3 regions of the Kluyvera chengduensis genome follow, and region 3 is predicted to be linked to each of the others. Evidence: predicted binding sites of a transcription regulator. Region 3 holds the regulator's gene; each other region holds the start of a gene.
The links. Region 3 encodes PurR, which represses purine synthesis genes. Its sites were predicted from a motif close to CANGCAAACGTTTGCNTG; they were not measured.
Positions count from the first base shown of each region.

Region 1 (6,368 bases), on a different contig from region 3:
CGCCAATGTTTAACGCCATCAGCTACCTCGTACTCGCGGGTCTGTGTGCGTCGTTGATAGGCGATGCGTTAACGCTATTACCGCGCCAGCGCATGCTGTACGCCGTGGGCGCGTTTTTCCTCTCGCACTTGTTGTACACCATTTGGTTTGCCGGACAGCTGACCTTCACCTTCTTCTGGCCGCTACCAGTCATTCTGCTGGTTATCGGCGCGCTGTGGCTGGCCGTTATCTGGACGCGCCTCGAAGAGATGCGTTTACCGGTGCTGGCCTTTATCGGCATGACGCTGGTGATGGTCTGGGTCGCGGGTGAACTTTGGTTCCTGCGCCCGACGGATACGGCACTTTCAGGCTTCTTCGGCGCAGGTTTACTGCTGTTAGGCAATATCGTCTGGCTGGTGAGCAAATATCGCTGCCGCTTCCGGGCAGATACGGCAATCTATGCCGCCTGCTATTTTGCCGGGCATTTCTTTATCGTTCGCGCGCTTTACCTGTAATTTCCCGCTTGACTCTGGAGTCGACTCCAGAGTGTATGCTGCGCTTAATGAAGCAACGATCATTAATCGGAGGATACGATGTCGACTCCAGAGACTCGTCACAATAAAGCCCCCCAATTCTCATCCTTTAAGCTCGCGCCTGCGCCACAGCCGCAGGACGACTGCTGCTGCGAAAGCCAATGTGCAACGGCTGAGCCCGTAATAGAACCAACGCTGGACGCCCGCTATAGCTGGGTCGTCAACGGCATGGACTGCGCCGCCTGCGCCCGAAAAGTCGAAACCGCAGTAAGCCAGGTGGCTGGCGTGAAGCAGGTTAAAGTCCTGTTCGCCACTGAAAAACTGCTGGTTGATGCCGATGACGACATTCGTACCCAGGTGGAGAAAGCCGTGAGCGCCGCGGGCTATACGCTGCGTAGCGACAGCGAACCAAAGGCCGAGGAGAGCACTTCGCGCTGGCGGGAAAACCTACCGCTTATCGCACTCGCCGTGATGATGGCGATTAGCTGGGGTCTGGAGCAGTTCAACCATCCGCTGGGCAACCTGGCGTTTATCGCCACCACGCTTGTCGGGCTCTACCCTATCGCCCGCCAGGCGCTGCGCCTGATGAAAAGCGGTAGCTGGTTCGCCATTGAAACGCTGATGAGCGTCGCGGCCATCGGCGCGCTGTTTATCGGCGCGACGGCGGAAGCCGCGATGGTGCTGCTGCTGTTCTTAATCGGCGAACGCCTTGAAGGCTGGGCGGCTAACCGCGCGCGTCAGGGCGTGAGTGCATTAATGGCGCTGAAGCCAGACACCGCCGTGCGCGTGCGTGATGGCCAGCGAGAAATCGTCGCCCAGAAGGATCTTCAGCCGGGCGATGTGATTGAAGTGGCCGCCGGTGGGCGCTTGCCTGCCGATGGCAAGCTCATCACCCCGTTCGCCAGCTTTGACGAAAGCGCCTTAACCGGCGAATCCATTCCGGTTGAGCGCAGCGCGGGCGAGAGCGTGCCAGCAGGCGCTACCAGCGCCGACCGCCTGGTGCAGCTGAGCGTTATTTCAAAGCCTGGCGATAGCGCCATCGACCGCATTCTGCGCCTGATTGAAGAGGCCGAGGAACGTCGCGCGCCTATCGAGCGCTTTATTGACCGTTTCAGCCGCATCTATACCCCGGCGATTATGGCCGTCGCGCTGCTGGTGACGCTGGTGCCGCCGCTGCTGTTTGCCGCCTCGTGGGAGGAGTGGATCTACAAAGGGCTGACGCTGCTGTTGATTGGGTGTCCGTGCGCGCTGGTTATCTCGACGCCAGCAGCCATTACCTCAGGTCTTGCCACCGCTGCGCGCCACGGTGCGCTGGTTAAAGGCGGTGCGGCGCTGGAGCAACTGGGTCGCATTACCCAGATGGCGTTTGATAAAACAGGCACCCTGACGCTCGGCAAACCGCAGGTAACCACAGTTATCCCAACGGCTGAGCTGAGTGAAGAGACCCTGCTGGCGCTGGCCGCCGCGGTGGAACAAGGTTCGACCCACCCGCTGGCGCAAGCCGTGGTACGCGAAGCCCAGCAGCATGGGTTGACCATTCCTCAAGCCACTGAGCAACGTACGCTTGTGGGTTCGGGTATTGAAGCCAGCGTCGACGGGCAGCGCATAGTTATCTGCGCAGCAGGCAAGTTCCCGGCACCCGATCATCAGGCTGAGATCCAGCAACTGGAAAGCCAGGGTAACACCGTGGTGCTGGTGACTCGCGGCGAGACATTACTGGGGATTGTGGCGCTGCGCGATACGGTACGTCAGGAGGCGCGTCAGGCGGTCGATGGCCTGCGAGAGTTGGGCATTCAGGGCATCATTCTGACCGGGGATAACCCGCGCGCTGCCGCCGCCATTGCCGATGAGTTAGGCATGGCCTATCGCGCCAACCTGCTGCCTGCCGATAAGGTCACTGAAGTAACAGCGCTGAACGCCAAAGGCCCGCTGGCGATGGTAGGCGACGGGATTAACGACGCACCGGCAATGAAGGCTGCGGCGATGGGTATCGCGATGGGCAGTGGCACCGACGTGGCGCTGGAAACCGCCGATGCCGCGCTGACGCATAACCGCCTGACCGGGCTGGTGCAGATGATTCGTCTGGCGCGCGCGACTCATGCCAACGTCCGACAAAACATCGCCATTGCACTGGGGTTGAAGGGGATTTTCCTTATCACCACGCTGCTCGGTATGACCGGACTGTGGCTGGCGGTGCTGGCGGATACCGGTGCGACGGTGCTGGTGACGCTGAACGCGCTGCGACTGCTGCGCGGGAAGTTTAGCGCGTAACCCTGTAGCCCGGGCGAGGCGTTTACGCCGACCCCGGGTTGGCTCGATGCCATTCCCGGCGGCGCTGCGCTTGGCCGGGCTACAGGGTATGGTATCGACTAATGACTCTTACGCAGCAAATACTGGTACGGCAAAGACTCGGTTTGCTGAGCAATCAGCTCATGTTCCATAAAACGGCAAAAGCCGGGGATATCGCGCGTGGTGGCGGGATCGTCGGCAATCACCAGCAGCGTTTCCCCCACGGGCATCGTCCGCACGGTTTTACGCACCATCATTACCGGTTCCGGGCAGCGCAGCCCTTGCGCGTCTAAGGTATGGTCGGGGCTGGAAAACAAATCGGTCATGAGAATCTCATCATCAGAAAAAACGCGCTTAGTTTACGCTGACCTTGCCTCAACGCAACCAGGTTAACGATTGCGCGAAAAACAACCATTGCAATGAAACGCGAAAGCAGTATCATTCCGCCCCTGCAATGGGTTTGCAGACTTATTGGGTTCCCTCACCCCAACCACTAAAAAGGTACAATATGACTCCCTTTACATCCATACAGCGCCGTCATGCGCTGGTTTGGCTATCGCTATTTCACCTGCTGGTGATCACCTCCAGTAACTATCTGGTTCAGTTGCCGGTCTCTATTTTCGGCTTCCACACCACCTGGGGCGCGTTTAGCTTTCCATTTATCTTCCTCGCAACCGACCTGACCGTGCGGATCTTTGGCGCACCGCTGGCTCGCCGTATCGTTTTCGCGGTAATGGCCCCGGCGCTGATGATCTCCTACGTCATTTCGTCACTGTTCTATATGGGCGAATGGCAGGGTTTCGGCGCGCTGGCGCACTTTAACCTGTTCGTGGCCCGTATCGCCGCCGCCAGCTTTATGGCCTATGCCCTGGGGCAGATCCTTGACGTGCACGTGTTCAACCGCCTGCGTCAGAGTCGCCACTGGTGGCTCGCACCCACGGCCTCCACGCTGTTCGGCAACATCAGCGACACGCTGGCATTCTTCTTTATCGCCTTCTGGCGCAGCACCGACCCGTTCATGGCCACGCACTGGGTGGAAATCGCCCTCGTCGACTACTGCTTTAAAGTGCTGATCAGCATTGTTTTCTTCCTGCCGATGTACGGCGTGCTGCTGAATATGCTATTGAAAAAGCTGGCAGATAAATCTGATTTGTCAGCGATGCAGCCAGGTTGAGAGTTCATTACACGGGTTGTGATAAGATACGCAGATGAGCCGTTATGGCTATTTATCGAAAGGAAGATGTCAATGCGCAAATTGGTGAAATATGCTGGTATTGGCCTGCTAGTGATGGGCCTTGCTGCCTGTGACAACAGCGACACCAGCACCCCTGCACAAGGTTCTGCTGCCGCAAGCGATGCCGCAGGTCAGGCAATCAATCTGTTAGACGGTAAGCTGAGCTTTACGCTGCCGGCCGGGATGACCGACCAGAGCGGTAAGCTGGGCACCCAGAGCAATAACATGCACGTCTACTCTGACGCCACCGGCATGAAAGCGGTCATCGTCATCGTTGGCGACGACACCAGCGAAGATTTAGCGGTGTTGGCAAAACGTCTTGAAGATCAGCAGCGCAGCCGCGATCCTCAGCTGCAGGTGGTGACCAATAAATCCATCGAGGTGAAAGGCCACACGCTGCAACAGCTCGACAGCATCATCTCTGCAAAAGGGCAGACCGCGTACTCTTCCGTCGTACTGGGTAAAATCGATGGCAAGCTGCTGACGATGCAGGTTACGCTGCCAGCGGACAACCAGCAGCAGGCGCAATCTGACGCTGAGAAAATCATCAATACGCTGGTCATCAACTAAGTTTTGCTGACCGCTAAACGGCCTCTCGCGTGCTTACGCCAGGGGCCGTTTTTTTAACTGCCATCCCAACAGCAGCGCCACCGCCACCAGCCCTGCAGCGGCAATGTAAATCGTCGAAATCCCCATCCACGCCATCATCAGCCCGGCGAGCGGCCCGGTAATACCCAGTGATAAATCCATAAACACGGTGTAGGTAGCCAACGCCGACCCTTGGTTTTGTTGCGGTACGGCCTTCACCGCCACCACGCCCAGCGCCGGGAACACCATCGAGAATCCCGCCCCCGCAAAGAAGGTACCGATTTTTGCCATCAGCGGCGTATCCGCCACGCCCACCAGCAGCAGGCCAACAATCTCCACCGAAAAGCAGATCATCGCCACGTTCAGACCGCCCAGGCGGTTAATGCCGTTCGGGAACAGCAGACGAGTGCCTACAAATGCGCAGCTAAAGAGGGTGAGCGCAAACGCCGCGCCGTCCCAGCCTTTTGCGTCATAGAATAGGGTGATAAAGGTGGCGATCACCCCAAAGCCAGCGGAAGCCAATGCCAGCGCCATGCCGTAAGGCCAAACGCGCCCCAGCACCGCACGGAAGGACATCGGCTTGCCCTTTTGGGCTTTCACTTCTGCGCGCGGCAGCGCGCACAGGATAGCGACGGCGGCCACGGCCATAATCGCCAATGCCAACCCCTCCAGGCCCACATAGCGGTAGCACACCACGCCGAGCGGCGCGCCCATCGCCATCGCGCCGTAGGTGACAATCCCGTTCCATGAGATCACCCGGCCAATGTGCGGCGAGCCCACCACGCCAACGCCCCAGAGCGTGGAGCCCGTACCGGCAAAACTTTGACCGATGCCGAGGATCACGCGCCCCAGGCACAGCAGGACCAGACTCACCAGCGGCCAGTCGCTGCCCGTTGCCGCCAGCAGATAGCTCAACCCGCTGAGAAAGCAGCCGCACAGTCCCATCACCACGATACGCTTTGGCCCCAGCAGGTCGGCATAACGCCCGGCGTGCGGGCGACTGAGCAGAGTGGCAAAGTATTGCAGGCTTATCACCAGCCCCGCCCAAAAGGCGCTGAACCCCATCACGTCGTGGACATAGCCGGGCAGCACCGCCAGCGGCAGGCCAATGGTGAGGTAGCTGGCGAAGTTGAAGATAACGATGGAGACAATACGCAGGTTGAGGCGCAGACCGCTAAGCTGCCCCTCTGCGTCGACCGCAGGCATAGATAATCCCTTATAGATGCAACGAAAAAGGCATTATTGCACATTTTATCACCCGGGCGCTGCGCTGCGCTTGGCCGGGCTACAGATTGTAGGCCTGATAAGCGAAGCGCCATCAGGCGGAACGGCGCAGATTGCCGGATGGCGGCGTTGCCTTATCCGGCCTACGAGGTATGGGGAGGTTTGTTTGGCCAGAAGATGGTGATAACACCCGAGATAATGACGACGACGCCCAGCAGGCCTCGCCAGGAGAAGGGTTCGTGCCAGCCGGGCAGCCAGATAGCGGCACACCACACCACCATGTAGCTCAGGCTCAGCAGTGCGTAGGCTTTTGCCAGCGGCAGCCGCTTCAGCGCGAAGAACCAGCAGGCCATCGACGCCACATAGCCCAGCAGCCCGAGGAAAAGCGCCAGCGTACCGTCGCCGAAATGCAGCAGATGCAGCAGGAACACCAGCGGCTGCTCCGCCGAAGGCAACGTGGTCATCGCCACCCGCAGCGTCAACTGAGCGACACTCACCAGCGCCACGCTCATTAATGCCCA
Region 1 is NZ_JBIQOI010000010.1:9,765-16,132, reverse strand. Features, by position in the region: gene ACH1XZ_RS19630 (lysoplasmalogenase) at 1-494, shown strand, start outside; gene zntA (Zn(II)/Cd(II)/Pb(II) translocating P-type ATPase ZntA) at 573-2,783, shown strand; gene tusA (sulfurtransferase TusA) at 2,882-3,127, opposite strand; gene ACH1XZ_RS19615 (7-cyano-7-deazaguanine/7-aminomethyl-7-deazaguanine transporter) at 3,310-3,975, shown strand; gene ACH1XZ_RS19610 (DcrB family lipoprotein) at 4,048-4,605, shown strand; gene ACH1XZ_RS19605 (MFS transporter) at 4,639-5,829, opposite strand; gene arnF (4-amino-4-deoxy-L-arabinose-phosphoundecaprenol flippase subunit ArnF) at 5,991-6,368, opposite strand, start outside.
Region 1: a site for PurR is predicted at 3,187-3,204, ahead of tusA (sulfurtransferase TusA). Genes of this name have one in related genera too.

Region 2 (6,368 bases), 430 kb from region 3:
GGCGTTAGTCTACCGGGTTCGGGATGAATTGCTACTGCCAGATGTTACAGCTGGTTAGTGTCGGATTACTCTGGAGAGTCGTAGGCCGGATAAGCGAAGCGCCATCCGGCATTATTTAGCACATTGCCGGATGGCGCTTCGCTTATCCGGCCTACAGGGCAGTATTGTCTACTCGCGGATCGCCTCTCGCCACAATCCTTCCACAATTCGCTGCGCCGCTATCGCCTGTTCCCCTGCCGTCTCTGGTACCGTCTGGTTCTGCACACACTGAATAAAATGATGCGCACAGCCGGTAAACCCACGCTGCTCAAGGGTCGTCTGCCAGCCTGGAATCGGCCGGGTCACGATGCCAGAACCGCGCTCCTCGCGCCATTCACGCATGTCCGTCACCTCAAACAATCCACCGTCGGCCACCGCCTGCACCCACTCGCGCTGGCTGCCCGCACGACGGTGCATACTGGTGGTAATTTGTAGCCCCGGTTGACTGAAATGGTGCTCGGCGTAAAACAGATGACCCTCGTCGGTGGTTTGCAGGACACCATCATGGAGCGTTGCTTTGCCATCCGCCAGCCACAGTGCGGTATCCACCACGTGAAGATAATCATCAAGCAACGTGAAGCGCAGATCGTGCGGACCAATGCTGTCGGCGCGGTGTTTATCCATGCGCAGCGACGACATCTCCCCGGCGCGCTTTTTCAGCTCACGATAAAGCGGCGAGAAGCGGCGGTTAAAACCGACCATCAGCGTCAGATTCTTGCGTGCCGCCAGAGCCACCAGCCTTTCCGCGTCGTCAAGCTTATCGGCAAGCGGTTTATCCACACAGACGTGGACGCCAGCGTTCAGCAGCTCACTCGCCACCGCGTAGTGCGAGGCCGTCGAGCTGTGTACAAAGACCGCATCGCACTGCGCCGCTAGCGCGGCCAACGAGTCGGCGTAAGGCAGGCGATAGGTTTCGCATACTTTCAGCGCTTTCTCTTTGCCCGGTGACCAGGCGGCCTGCAGCGTCCAGTCCGTGGCGGCACTCAATACCGGTAGCCAGGCTTTCTGGGCAATACCGCCAAGCCCAACCACACCAATGCGAATCTTCGCCATAACGCTTACTCCCCGAGGTGCGCCAGCAGTGAATCCAGGCGCTGTTTAAGTTCGGCGACCTCACCTTCAAGCATCTCGACGCGAGCCAGCAGGCCCTCATCCGCCACCGGCGCACCGTTTTGTGCCGTCATCGCCTGAAGGTCAACGTCCCCGCTGAACAGATGCATATAACGGCTTTCACGTTTGCCCGGCTCGCGCGGTAGACGCACCACAAACGGGCCATCTTCACGATTAGCCAGACGTTCCAGGGTATTTTCGACTTCCGCCATATCAGCAAATTCATGCATGCGCTGCGCACGACCGCGCAGTTCACCCGGTGTTTGGGCACCGCGCAGCAGCAACGTCGTCACCAGCGCCACTTCCGCCGTCGACAGCTTCAGGTCGCCAAACTCTGAGTTGCAAAAGCGCTGCTCATACTTGGTCACGCGATTACCAAAGCCGCTCTCCGTGCGCAGGTAGTGGCGTTTCACCAGCGTATCGAGTTGATCCTGCACTTCCGCTTCACTGAGCGTCATCACCGGTTCACGGTTGGTTTTCTGATTACAGGCCGTCACCACGCCGTTGATGGAGAGTGGATATTGCTCCGGTGTGGTGACCTGCTTTTCCAGCAAGCAGCCAATCACGCGGGCTTCCAGCGGGCTCAGTTGATATTTCATTTGGGTCTCCTTATCGACCTGCAGTCCATTGAGGGGTGGTCAACGCGGTCAGAACGTGATCGCGCCATTCGCCGTCAATCAGTAAGTAGTCCTTCGCGTAGCCTTCTTTTTCAAACCCCAGCCGCGCCAGCAGATCGCCACTGCGCTTATTGTGCGGCATGTAGTTGGCCATAATGCGGTGAATATGCTGGGTACGCTGCATATAACGTATAGCGCTGGTCAGTGCTTCATACATCATCCCCTGCCCCTGCCACTTCTGGCCGATGGAATAGCCGAGGTAGCAGGCGTGGAACGATCCGCGCACCACGTTAGAGAAGTTCGCCACGCCAATAATCTCTTTCTCTTCAGGATCGAGCAGGGCGAAATAGAAAGCGGTGCCTTGCTTATGAAACTCATTGATCATCGACAGTCGCGCCTGCCAGCCGGATGGATAGCAATGACTGTCATCCCGAATAGGTTCCCAGGGTTTTAAAAACTGCCGATTCTCGGCGTAATAATCCGCCAGACGCCAGGCGTCCCGGTCGTGAATCAGACGCACGACCAGCCGGTCTGTGGTCAACCGAACTTTCGGCACATTACTGCGATAGCCAAACATCTCACTACTCCTGTACCTGACGTACACCCTGGTCGTTTAACTGTACCTTCCCACGACGACCAATGAAAACAACAATCTGTCATGATGCATTGTGATAAAAAAGCCCTACCGCTGGCAATATGAGAAAAAGTGAGATAGTCCGGCAAATTGAAGATGTTATCGCTTCAGTCGGCTTTGCCTTGGCCATGGTAAATACGTGAGGTTATTAATCAGTCAGTCGAACGCACCATCAATGCCATTAAGAGACAAATAATTTAATCTCTGGTTTGCGAAAATTCGCAAACGTAATAATGACGTAGCCGCCATTACACAACAGCGGCTCTTTAACTTCCTGGCAAGGTACCATCATGGGCGAAATTAGCGTCACCAAACTCCTGGTTATTGTCGTGCTTGTTGTTCTGCTGTTTGGAACCAAAAAACTTAGTTCTCTTGGCGCCGACCTGGGTGCAGCGCTGAAAGGCTTTAAAAAAGCCATGAACGATGACCACAGCGCCGTAAACGATGCGGATTTTCTCAATGAGAAGAAAGCGTCAGGCGAAACCGCTGGCGCGAAAGACAAGCAGGCTTGATACGTGCGCGCTTCTGGTGCTACACGCAACAAAAGAACCGGGTGCGGAGTGAGCGTTCTGCAGTAAAAATAGGTGTTTTCTACCACTAAAACGTGGTCCCGGATGCCTACGCTACGGCACTTTCAGTATTTTCCGCTGTCAGAGTCATACTGACAGGGTATGCTGCTTTATGTCAGGATGCACAGAACGCTTCACCTTGAGGAACCTCATGAAAAAATTGTTTGTTATTGCCGCACTGATCGTCAGCGGCCTGGTGGTTGGCTGCAATCAACTCACGCAGTATTCCGTCAGCGAGCAGGAAATTAATCAGGCTTTACAGAAGCGGAATAATTTCTCTAAGGATATTGGCGTGCCCGGCGTTGCCGATGCCCATATCGTCCTGAGCAACCTCTCCAGCGCCATTGGGCGTGAAGAACCGAACAAAGTAACGCTGAGCGGCGATGCCAAGCTGGATATGAATTCCCTTTTCGGTAGCCAGAAAGCGAATATCGCTCTGACGCTGAAAGCACTACCGGTGTTCAACAAGGAACAAGGTGCTATCTATCTGCAGGAGATGGAGATCCAGGATGCGAAAGTGACCCCGGAGAAAATGCAAACGGTGGTGCAAACGCTGATCCCTTATCTTAACCAGTCGCTGCGTACGTATTTCAATAAGCAACCGGCCTACGTGCTGAAGGAAGATGCCAGCCAGGGTGAAGCGTTGGCGAAGAAATTCGCCAAAGGCATTGAGGTTAAACCAGGCGAAATTATTATCCCGTTCACTGACTAAGGTTCCACTGTATTTAGTGGTACCTAAATTGCCAGACTGTTCACTGTAGGCCGGATAAGCAAAGCGCCATCCGGCACACTATGGCACATTGCCGGATGGCGCTTTGCTTATCCGGCCTACAACTGACAGGTAGCGCAACAGCGCCTCCACGTTCATCTCCGCTTTCACAAACAAATTTTACGGAAAAGGATGCAAAGGAAAACGTTTACGCTTATCCTTAGTGCCCGGCAAAAAATGACTGATATCCCACCAGCCGGAGCCTCAAATGACCGCATTACCGCAAGTTCTGAAAATTCGCCGCCCAGACGACTGGCATATCCATCTTCGCGATGGCGAGATGCTGAAAACGGTTGTCCCGTATACCAGTGAGCTGTATGGCCGCGCGATTATCATGCCGAACCTGGTTCCGCCAATTACCACCGTGGATGCGGCTATCGCCTACCGCCAGCGCATTCTTGACGCCGTGCCAGCCGGGCACAACTTCACGCCGCTGATGACCTGCTACTTAACCGACACCCTCGACCCAAACGAGCTGGAGCGCGGTTTTAACGCGGGCGTATTCACCGCAGCAAAACTGTATCCAGCGAATGCCACCACTAACTCCAGCCACGGCGTCACCAGCACCGATGCGATTATGCCAGTGCTTGAGCGCATGGAAAAATTGGGTATGCCGCTGCTGGTGCACGGTGAGGTCACCCACGCGGAGATTGATATCTTCGACCGCGAAGCGCGCTTTATCGACACCGTGATGGAACCACTGCGCCAACGCCTGCCGGGCCTGAAGGTCGTCTTCGAACACATCACCACCAAAGATGCGGCGGAATACGTGCGCGACGGTAACGAACTGATTGCCGCCACCATTACCCCTCAGCATCTGATGTTCAACCGTAACCATATGCTGGTTGGCGGCGTTCGCCCTCACCTGTACTGCCTGCCTATCCTGAAGCGTAACATTCACCAGCAGGCGCTGCGTGAACTGGTCGCCAGCGGCTTTACCCGCGCATTCCTTGGCACCGACTCCGCCCCACACGCTCGTCATCGCAAAGAGGCAAGCTGCGGCTGCGCAGGCTGTTTCAACGCCCCGACGGCTTTGGGTAGCTATGCTACCGTGTTCGAAGAGATGAATGCGCTGGAGCACTTTGAAGCCTTCTGTTCCCTGAACGGCCCGCGCTTCTACGGCCTGCCGGTGAACGAAGATTATGTCGAACTGGTACGCGAAGAGAGCCAGGTTGCCGAAACCATCACCCTCAGCGACGATACGCTGGTGCCGTTCCTGGCCGGTGAAACGCTGCGCTGGACGGTGAAAAAATAATTTCGCCCCCCCTGTTGTAAAAGCCGCAAGGTAACTGTATAAATATACAGTATATTATACAGGGGGCAATTATGCGTATTGAAGTTACCGTTGCAAAAACCACTGCACTGCCTGCAGGGGCGCTAGATGCGCTGGCAGACGAACTTTCCCGCCGTATTAACGACCAATTTCCGGATAGCGGAGGCACCGTCAGCGTGCGCTACGCGGCCAATAACAACCTCTCCGTCATCGGCGGCATTAAAGAAGATAAAGACCGCATCAGCGAGATCCTCCAGGAAACCTGGGAGAGTGCGGACGACTGGTTCATCACCGATTAATATTTGCTCCCTCATTGTGTTTTTGCCGGGTCGCCCCGGCTTTTTTTCGTTCTTTTCTGCTTGTTATTTTCACATTCATCCCCATCTTTTAGATTAGCTGCAAAAACAATGAACAATATGGTTGTTTATTGTGCGAACAGCCGGTCTATTCAGGAATTTATGTTGCTTTTGATTTCAATTCTCGAGTATTTATTGAATTGTTGTATACTGATAAAGCTTCACAAAAAATTGCATTAAACCTCGAGAGTTGTTGCCTTTTAACACATGAAGAAGGGGTTATGATGGAAAAGAATAATGAAGTCATCCAGACCCATCCCCTCGTCGGATGGGACATCAGCACCGTTGATAGCTACGATGCCATGATGCTGCGCCTGCACTACCAAGACCCCAATCAATCGAGCAATAAAGAAGCTGAAGTTGGCCAGACCCTGTGGCTAACCACCGATGTCGCACGTCAGTTTATTTCCATACTGGAAGCCGGGATTGCCAAAATTGAGTCTGGCGATTACCAGGTCAATGAGTATCGCAGGCATTAATGCTGATACTTTCGTCGTATTAACGACCAACAGGCACCTACGGGTGCCTTAATTATTTTCACCCTTGTATAACAACAGTGGGTTAATTACTCTACCAGACTCTGGCTTTGCGCTTTTCATCGTGTCGGGAATGACTATGGAATACGATCTTATTATTATTGGCAGCGGCTCCGTCGGCGCTGCGGCTGGTTATTACGCCCGTAAAGCGGGTTTAAATGTGCTGATGACCGATGCCCATATGCCGCCCCATCAGCAAGGGAGCCATCACGGCGATACCCGCCTGATGCGCCACGCCTACGGTGAAGGCGAGAAATACGTACCGCTGGTGCTTCGCGCGCAAGCGCTGTGGGATGAACTGGCCGCCACAAGCGGTGAGGCGCTGTTTGAGCAAAGCGGCGTCGTCAACCTGGGCCCGGCTGATTCCACCTTCCTGGACACCGTCGCCAAAAGTGCCGAGCAGTTCGCCCTGGCGGTTGAGCACCTGGATGCCAAGGCGGTCATGGCCCGTTGGCCAGAAATTCG
Region 2 is NZ_JBIQOI010000002.1:539,714-546,081, forward strand. Features, by position in the region: gene ACH1XZ_RS08250 (Gfo/Idh/MocA family protein) at 169-1,092, opposite strand; gene ACH1XZ_RS08255 (YceH family protein) at 1,098-1,748, opposite strand; gene rimJ (ribosomal protein S5-alanine N-acetyltransferase) at 1,759-2,343, opposite strand; gene tatE (twin-arginine translocase subunit TatE) at 2,691-2,912, shown strand; gene ACH1XZ_RS08270 (lipoprotein) at 3,121-3,681, shown strand; gene pyrC (dihydroorotase) at 3,947-4,993, shown strand; gene dinI (DNA damage-inducible protein I) at 5,065-5,310, shown strand; gene bssS (biofilm formation regulator BssS) at 5,592-5,846, shown strand; gene solA (N-methyl-L-tryptophan oxidase) at 5,983-6,368, shown strand, end outside.
Region 2: a site for PurR is predicted at 3,876-3,893, ahead of pyrC (dihydroorotase). Genes of this name have one in related genera too.

Region 3 (6,368 bases):
CTGCTGGATTCAATGCCAAAACGGATGCCCTGCTCGAAATAGCGGCAATTACGTTGAAAATGGATGAGCAAGGCTGGCTGATGCCGGACAACACGTTACATTTCCACGTTGAACCTTTTGAGGGCGCGAACCTCGAGCCGGAAGCGCTGGCGTTCAATGGTATCGACCCAAACAATCCCCTGCGCGGCGCGGTTAGCGAGTACGATGCCCTGCACGCCATCTTTAAAATGGTCCGTAAAGGCATTAAAGACAGTGACTGTAACCGCGCCATTATGGTGGCGCACAACGCGACCTTCGACCATAGCTTTATGATGGCCGCCGCTGAACGCGCTTCGCTTAAACGTAACCCGTTCCACCCCTTTGTAACCTTCGACACCGCCGCACTTAGCGGGCTGGCGCTGGGGCAAACCGTGCTGTCAAAAGCCTGCGCCGCAGCAGGCATGGATTTCGACAGCAGTCAGGCCCACTCGGCGCTGTACGACACCGAACAGACCGCGATTCTGTTCTGCGAAATCGTCAACCGTTGGAAGCGCCTGGGCGGCTGGCCGCTGCCGATAGCGTCCGAAGAATAGCAGTATAAAAAAAAGCGACCTTCAGGTCGCTTTTTTGTTTTTGTGCCCGGTATTGGGGCGAACCGATTATTCTGCTTTCGGCTCTTCAGCGTACTTAGCAGCGGTCTCTTTAATCAGAGGCTGCAGTTCGCCGCGCTGGTACATTTCGATAATGATGTCGCAGCCGCCAACCAGCTCACCATCAACCCACAGCTGTGGGAAAGTCGGCCAGTTTGCATACTTTGGCAGCTCGGCGCGGATGTCTGGGTTCTGCAGGATGTCGACGTAAGCAAAGCGCTCGCCGCAGGCGGACAACGCCTGAACAGCCTGGGCTGAGAAACCGCAGCTTGGCAGTTTCGGGGAACCTTTCATGTACAGCAGGATTGGGTTTTCAGCGATCTGGCGCTGAATTTTTTCAATTGTCTCGCTCATTGTCTTGCTTCCTCAAACTTCTTTTTACGGCAGTAGTCTGACATTGTAACGTTTCAGACCCTGAACAGAAAATAACATTTTGTTCACGCTTTACTATTTTATCGTCTGACGCGGTAAGTTGCTTTATAAATATGAGTTTATCGGCAGGTGGGTGAAAAGCTTGCTCATTATTTGACTCATTATGTATCAAATGATGTTTTTTTTTGCAGTTGCTAACGAAACAACGTTTTATCCATAAAAACACTATTAACATTTCGTGTTTTTATGGATTAGAATCGTTGGGTTTTGTAAACCATACCTAGGCAAGGACATTTAGCCTGTATCTTACTCAGAGGGTTGTTCAGTGGCGCAGATAAAAAAATGGTCGTTCACGCTCTGTGCATTGCTGTTTACATCGTTATCCTTCACGCCGTTGGCGCATGCTACAGGGCATGCCAAAACCCCAACGGCGCAAAAGTCGCTTCCTGCAAAAAGCAGTGAACGTAAGAAAAAGAACGCGGACAATAAATCTAACGCTAAGAAAAAATCGACTCCGGTTGCCGCTAAAAAGAAAACCACCCCAGCCGTAGCGAAAAAAGCAGCGCCAGTCTCCAGCAAATCGAAAACCGCCTCCGCTAAAACCCGCGCGAAAAGCAGCGCAGTCAAAACCGCCAGCGTCACCACGACCTGCAAGGTTCGCAAGGGTCATAAGAAGGTCTGCACCACCACTCCTGTAGAGTCCAAACCAACGACCATCGCCGCTGCGCACAAAATTCGCGTGCAGAAAGTACAGAAAACCGCGATGAATAAGCTGATGGGGCAGTTAGGTAAGCCTTACCGCTGGGGTGGCAACTCCCCGCGTACCGGTTTCGATTGCAGCGGTCTGGTCTATTACGCTTATAAAGATCTGGTCAATATTCGTATCCCACGCACCGCCAACGAAATGTATCACCTGCGCGATGCGCGTCCGGTTGAACGTGGCGAGCTAGAAAGTGGCGATCTGGTTTTCTTCCGCACTCAGGGTCGCGGTACCGCCGATCACGTTGGCGTGTATGTCGGTAACGGCAAATTTATTCAGTCTCCGCGTACCGGCCAGGACATCCAGATAACCTCGCTGAGCGAAGATTATTGGGTACGTCACTACGTCGGTGCCCGCCGCGTTGTCACCCCTAAGACAATTCGTTAATCACTTACCCCGTTTGTTAATAAACGGGGTAAGCTTATCTTTTATCTCACCTTTTAATTTGCTACTCTATCCCTACTCAGTACATGGTTATTGAGTGTACAAATATAATAAGGAGAGAAGCAATGTCGTTCGAATTACCTGCATTACCGTATGCCAAAGACGCTCTGGTCCCACACATTTCCGTGGAAACGCTTGAGTATCACTATGGCAAACACCACCAGACCTATGTCACTAACCTGAACAACCTGATCAAAGGCACCGCGTTTGAAGGCAAGACGCTGGAAGAGATCGTGCGTTCTTCTGAAGGCGGCGTGTTCAACAACGCCGCGCAGGTCTGGAACCACACCTTCTACTGGAACTGCCTGGCACCAAACGCCGGTGGCGAACCAACCGGTGCAGTCGCTGAAGCCATTACCAAATCCTTCGGCAGCTTCGCTGAATTCAAAGCGCAGTTCACCGATGCCGCGGTTAAAAACTTCGGCGCTGGCTGGACCTGGCTTGTGAAGAAAGCCGACGGCTCCCTGGCTATCGTCTCTACGTCTAACGCAGCGACCCCGCTGACCACCGACGCGACGCCGCTGCTGACCGTTGACGTGTGGGAACACGCTTACTACATCGATTACCGCAACGCGCGTCCAAACTATCTGGAGCACTTCTGGGCTCTGGTTAACTGGGAATTCGTCGCTAAGAATCTGGCAGCGTAAGCAAAAAAATAACCCGGCATCGCAACGCTTCGCCGGGTTATCTCGTATCACGCAGAAGGGAGACCTTCTGCGTTTTTGTTTTTACTGGCTGGCCAGGGCTTCTTCACCGCGAGAACGTCCGCCGAGGAAAACAACCAGTAACGCCAGAGCCGCCACTATCGCCCCCATTACCGGCACGAAACTATACCCCAGACCGCCGGAGATAACCGCCCCACCCGCAACCGCACCCAGTGCGTTACCCAGGTTAAACGCCCCGATATTCACCGAGGAAGAAAGGCCTGGTGCTTCGTGAGCCACGCGCATCACGCGCATTTGCAGCGGTGGCACCACCGCGAAGGTTGCCGCACCCCAGACCACCATGCTGAACGCCGCACCTACCTGCGTTTGCGCAAGGAAAGGTATGGCCAGCATAATCACCATCAGCAAGCCGAGGAAGCCTTTCAGCGTCCCGCTCACCGAGCGGTCTGCGAATTTACCGCCAAGGTAGTTACCGATAGAGAAGCCTACGCCAATCAGCACCAGCATCAGGGTAATAAAGCCCGGAGTGGCGTGAGTGATGGTACGCAGCACCGGAGAAATATAGGTATAGAGTGTAAACATCGCGCCCGCGCCCAGCACGGTGGTTAACAGCGCTGATAGTACCTGCGGACGCACCAGCACCGACAGTTCGCGTTTCACGTCCGGTTTTTCGCCCGCCCCGCCCTTCGGCAGCGAGAACCACAGACCCAGAATCGCGATAATGCCAAGCCCGGCGGTCGCCAGGAACGACATGCGCCAGCCGATGGTTTCGCCCAGCCACGTCGCGGCAGGCACACCACCAATATTCGCGATAGTCAGCCCCATAAACATGGTGGCTACTGCGCTCGCCTGTTTATGTTTTGGCACGACACTCGCCGCCACCACCGAGCCCAGACCGAAGAATGCGCCATGATTAAGGCTGGTAATAATGCGCGACAACAGCAGCGTGGTGTAATCCGGCGCAATGGCAGAGAGCACGTTGCCGAGGGTAAAAATCGCCATCAGAAAAATCAGCGCATTACGACGAGCACGATGAGAAAGCAGCAGCGTCATCAACGGCGCACCGACCATCACGCCGACCGCATAGGCGCTGATCAGCATCCCAGCCGCAGGAATGGAGACGTCCACCCCTTTAGCGATGACCGGCAAAAGCCCCATCGGCGAGAACTCGGTGGTGCCGATGCCAAAGGCACCGACGGCTAACGCCAGTAAGGGGAAGTTAATTTTCATGCTTAAGCTCCGATTGGCCGCACCACAGACGCGGCATAAGGACATAATGCAAAAGCATGACATCAATCACAGAAAAACAGAAGTGTGCAAAACAGCAAAAGATTATTGCGAATCAGGTAATAATCTAACAGGAGGGAGCGGACGCTCCCTCGCAGAGGAATTAGTGCAGAACAGCAGTCAACGCGGCGGCGACAATCAGCGCCAGCGTAATAACGGTGGTAGAGAGCGACAGCTTAAGTTCGGTACTCATCAATTTTTTCTCCTTTTTATTTCCACAGCAAAACTGAGCTAACTCATTTTTGCACAGTATTGCGCAAAAATCTTCACAGTTTTAGCAGGATGTTGGTTTTTGCTCTTCCACTTTGCGCCAGGATAAGTCAAAATTCGACGCTTATTTATAAGCGTACCGGCCATTGACCCCCTCCTGTCGTCCTGTATCGTTTTCCCGGCGAATCGCAATCCATAAAATTGCGTCAGGGTGTGTGAAGGCAAACGTTTTCCTTTCGATTTTATCAGGGGCAGGCCAGGGTCTGGAGTGAGATGGAATGGCAACTATTAAAGATGTAGCGAAGCGCGCAAACGTTTCCACTACAACCGTATCACATGTAATTAACAAGACGCGTTTTGTGGCTGAAGAGACACGTGAAGCCGTCTGGGCGGCTATTAAAGAGCTGCACTACTCGCCAAGCGCCGTTGCCCGTAGTCTCAAGGTCAACCACACCAAATCGATTGGCTTATTGGCAACCAGCAGCGAAGCGGCCTACTTTGCCGAAATTATCGAAGCTGTTGAGAAAAACTGCTTTGAGAAAGGCTATACCCTAATTTTGGGCAACGCCTGGAACAACCTGGAAAAGCAGCGCGCCTACCTGTCAATGATGGCGCAAAAGCGCGTTGATGGCCTGCTGGTCATGTGCTCTGAATACCCAGAGTCGCTGCTGACGATGCTGGAAGAGTACCGTCACATCCCGATGGTCGTGATGGACTGGGGTGAAGCCAAAGCGGACTTTACCGACTCCGTTATCGATAACGCCTTTGAAGGGGGTTACACCGCGGGCCGTTACTTGATTGAGCGCGGGCACCGCGACATTGGCGTGATCCCAGGTCCTCTGGAGCGTAACACCGGCGCTGGCCGTCTGGCGGGCTTTATGAAGGCCATGGAAGAAGCGCAAATTAACGTGCCAGCCAACTGGATTGTGCAGGGTGACTTTGAGCCTGAGTCAGGCTATCGCGCGATGCAACAAATCCTGTCACAGCATCCGCGCCCTACCGCTATCTTCTGCGGCGGCGACATTATGGCGATGGGTGCCCTGTGTGCGGCCGATGAAATGGGGCTACGCGTACCGCAGGATATTTCGCTGATCGGTTATGACAACGTGCGCAACTCTCGTTTCTTCACCCCAGCACTGACCACTATTCATCAGCCGAAAGATTCACTCGGCGAAACGGCCTTCAATATGCTGATGGATCGTATCGTCAGCAAGCGCGAGACGTCGCAATCGATTGAGGTGCATCCGCGTCTCATCGAACGTCGCTCCGTAGCCGACGGTCCGTTCCGCGACTACCGCCGCTAAGCGTTACCCACGGACACCCTACTCGGGTGTCCGTAACCACTCTTCATTTAACGTCTCGCTATCCCCCAGATACTCCAGCAGCCAGTTCAAGGCCGGCGACGCTTCGCTTTGCTGCCACGTCAGACAACAGGCGGCATCCGGGAACGGGTTTTCAAGCTGTAACACTACCCACTCTCCGCTTTCCAGCCACGGCTGCGCCTGATGTCCAGGCACCATTGCCGCGCAAAGCCCGGCCGAGATACAGGTTTCCGCAGAGGCCCAATCCGGTACGACCACACGTTTCTGGTTATCAAGCAGCCAGGTCGTACGCTTCGGCAGAGATCGCGACGTATCTTCCCGCACCAGCGACGGCCAGTTGCGCAACACGTCGTCGCTAAGCGGACCGTCCATCCGGGCCAACGGATGCGTGCTGGCAACCACACAGTGCCAGTTGAGCATCCCCATATCGCGGAACGCGAATCGACCGCCGACCGGAATCGCCTGGGTGGCGCCAATCGCCAGCTCCACACGACCGTCAGCCAGCGCATCCCAGACGCCGTTGAATACTTCCTGGTAAACAATCAGTTCCACATCGCTGAAATGCCGATAGAAATCGACGATGAGCTGACGAGTACGCTGAGGCTTCACGATATTATCGACAGCAATTGCCAACTGTCCGCGCCAGCCGTTAGCGATTTGCTGGCACTGCTGACGGGTG
Region 3 is NZ_JBIQOI010000002.1:109,167-115,534, forward strand. Features, by position in the region: gene rnt (ribonuclease T) at 1-572, shown strand, start outside; gene ACH1XZ_RS06125 (Grx4 family monothiol glutaredoxin) at 639-983, opposite strand; gene ACH1XZ_RS06130 (C40 family peptidase) at 1,327-2,148, shown strand; gene sodB (superoxide dismutase [Fe]) at 2,271-2,852, shown strand; gene ACH1XZ_RS06140 (MFS transporter) at 2,934-4,100, opposite strand; gene cydH (cytochrome bd-I oxidase subunit CydH) at 4,261-4,350, opposite strand; gene purR (HTH-type transcriptional repressor PurR) at 4,646-5,671, shown strand; gene punR (DNA-binding transcriptional activator PunR) at 5,690-6,368, opposite strand, start outside.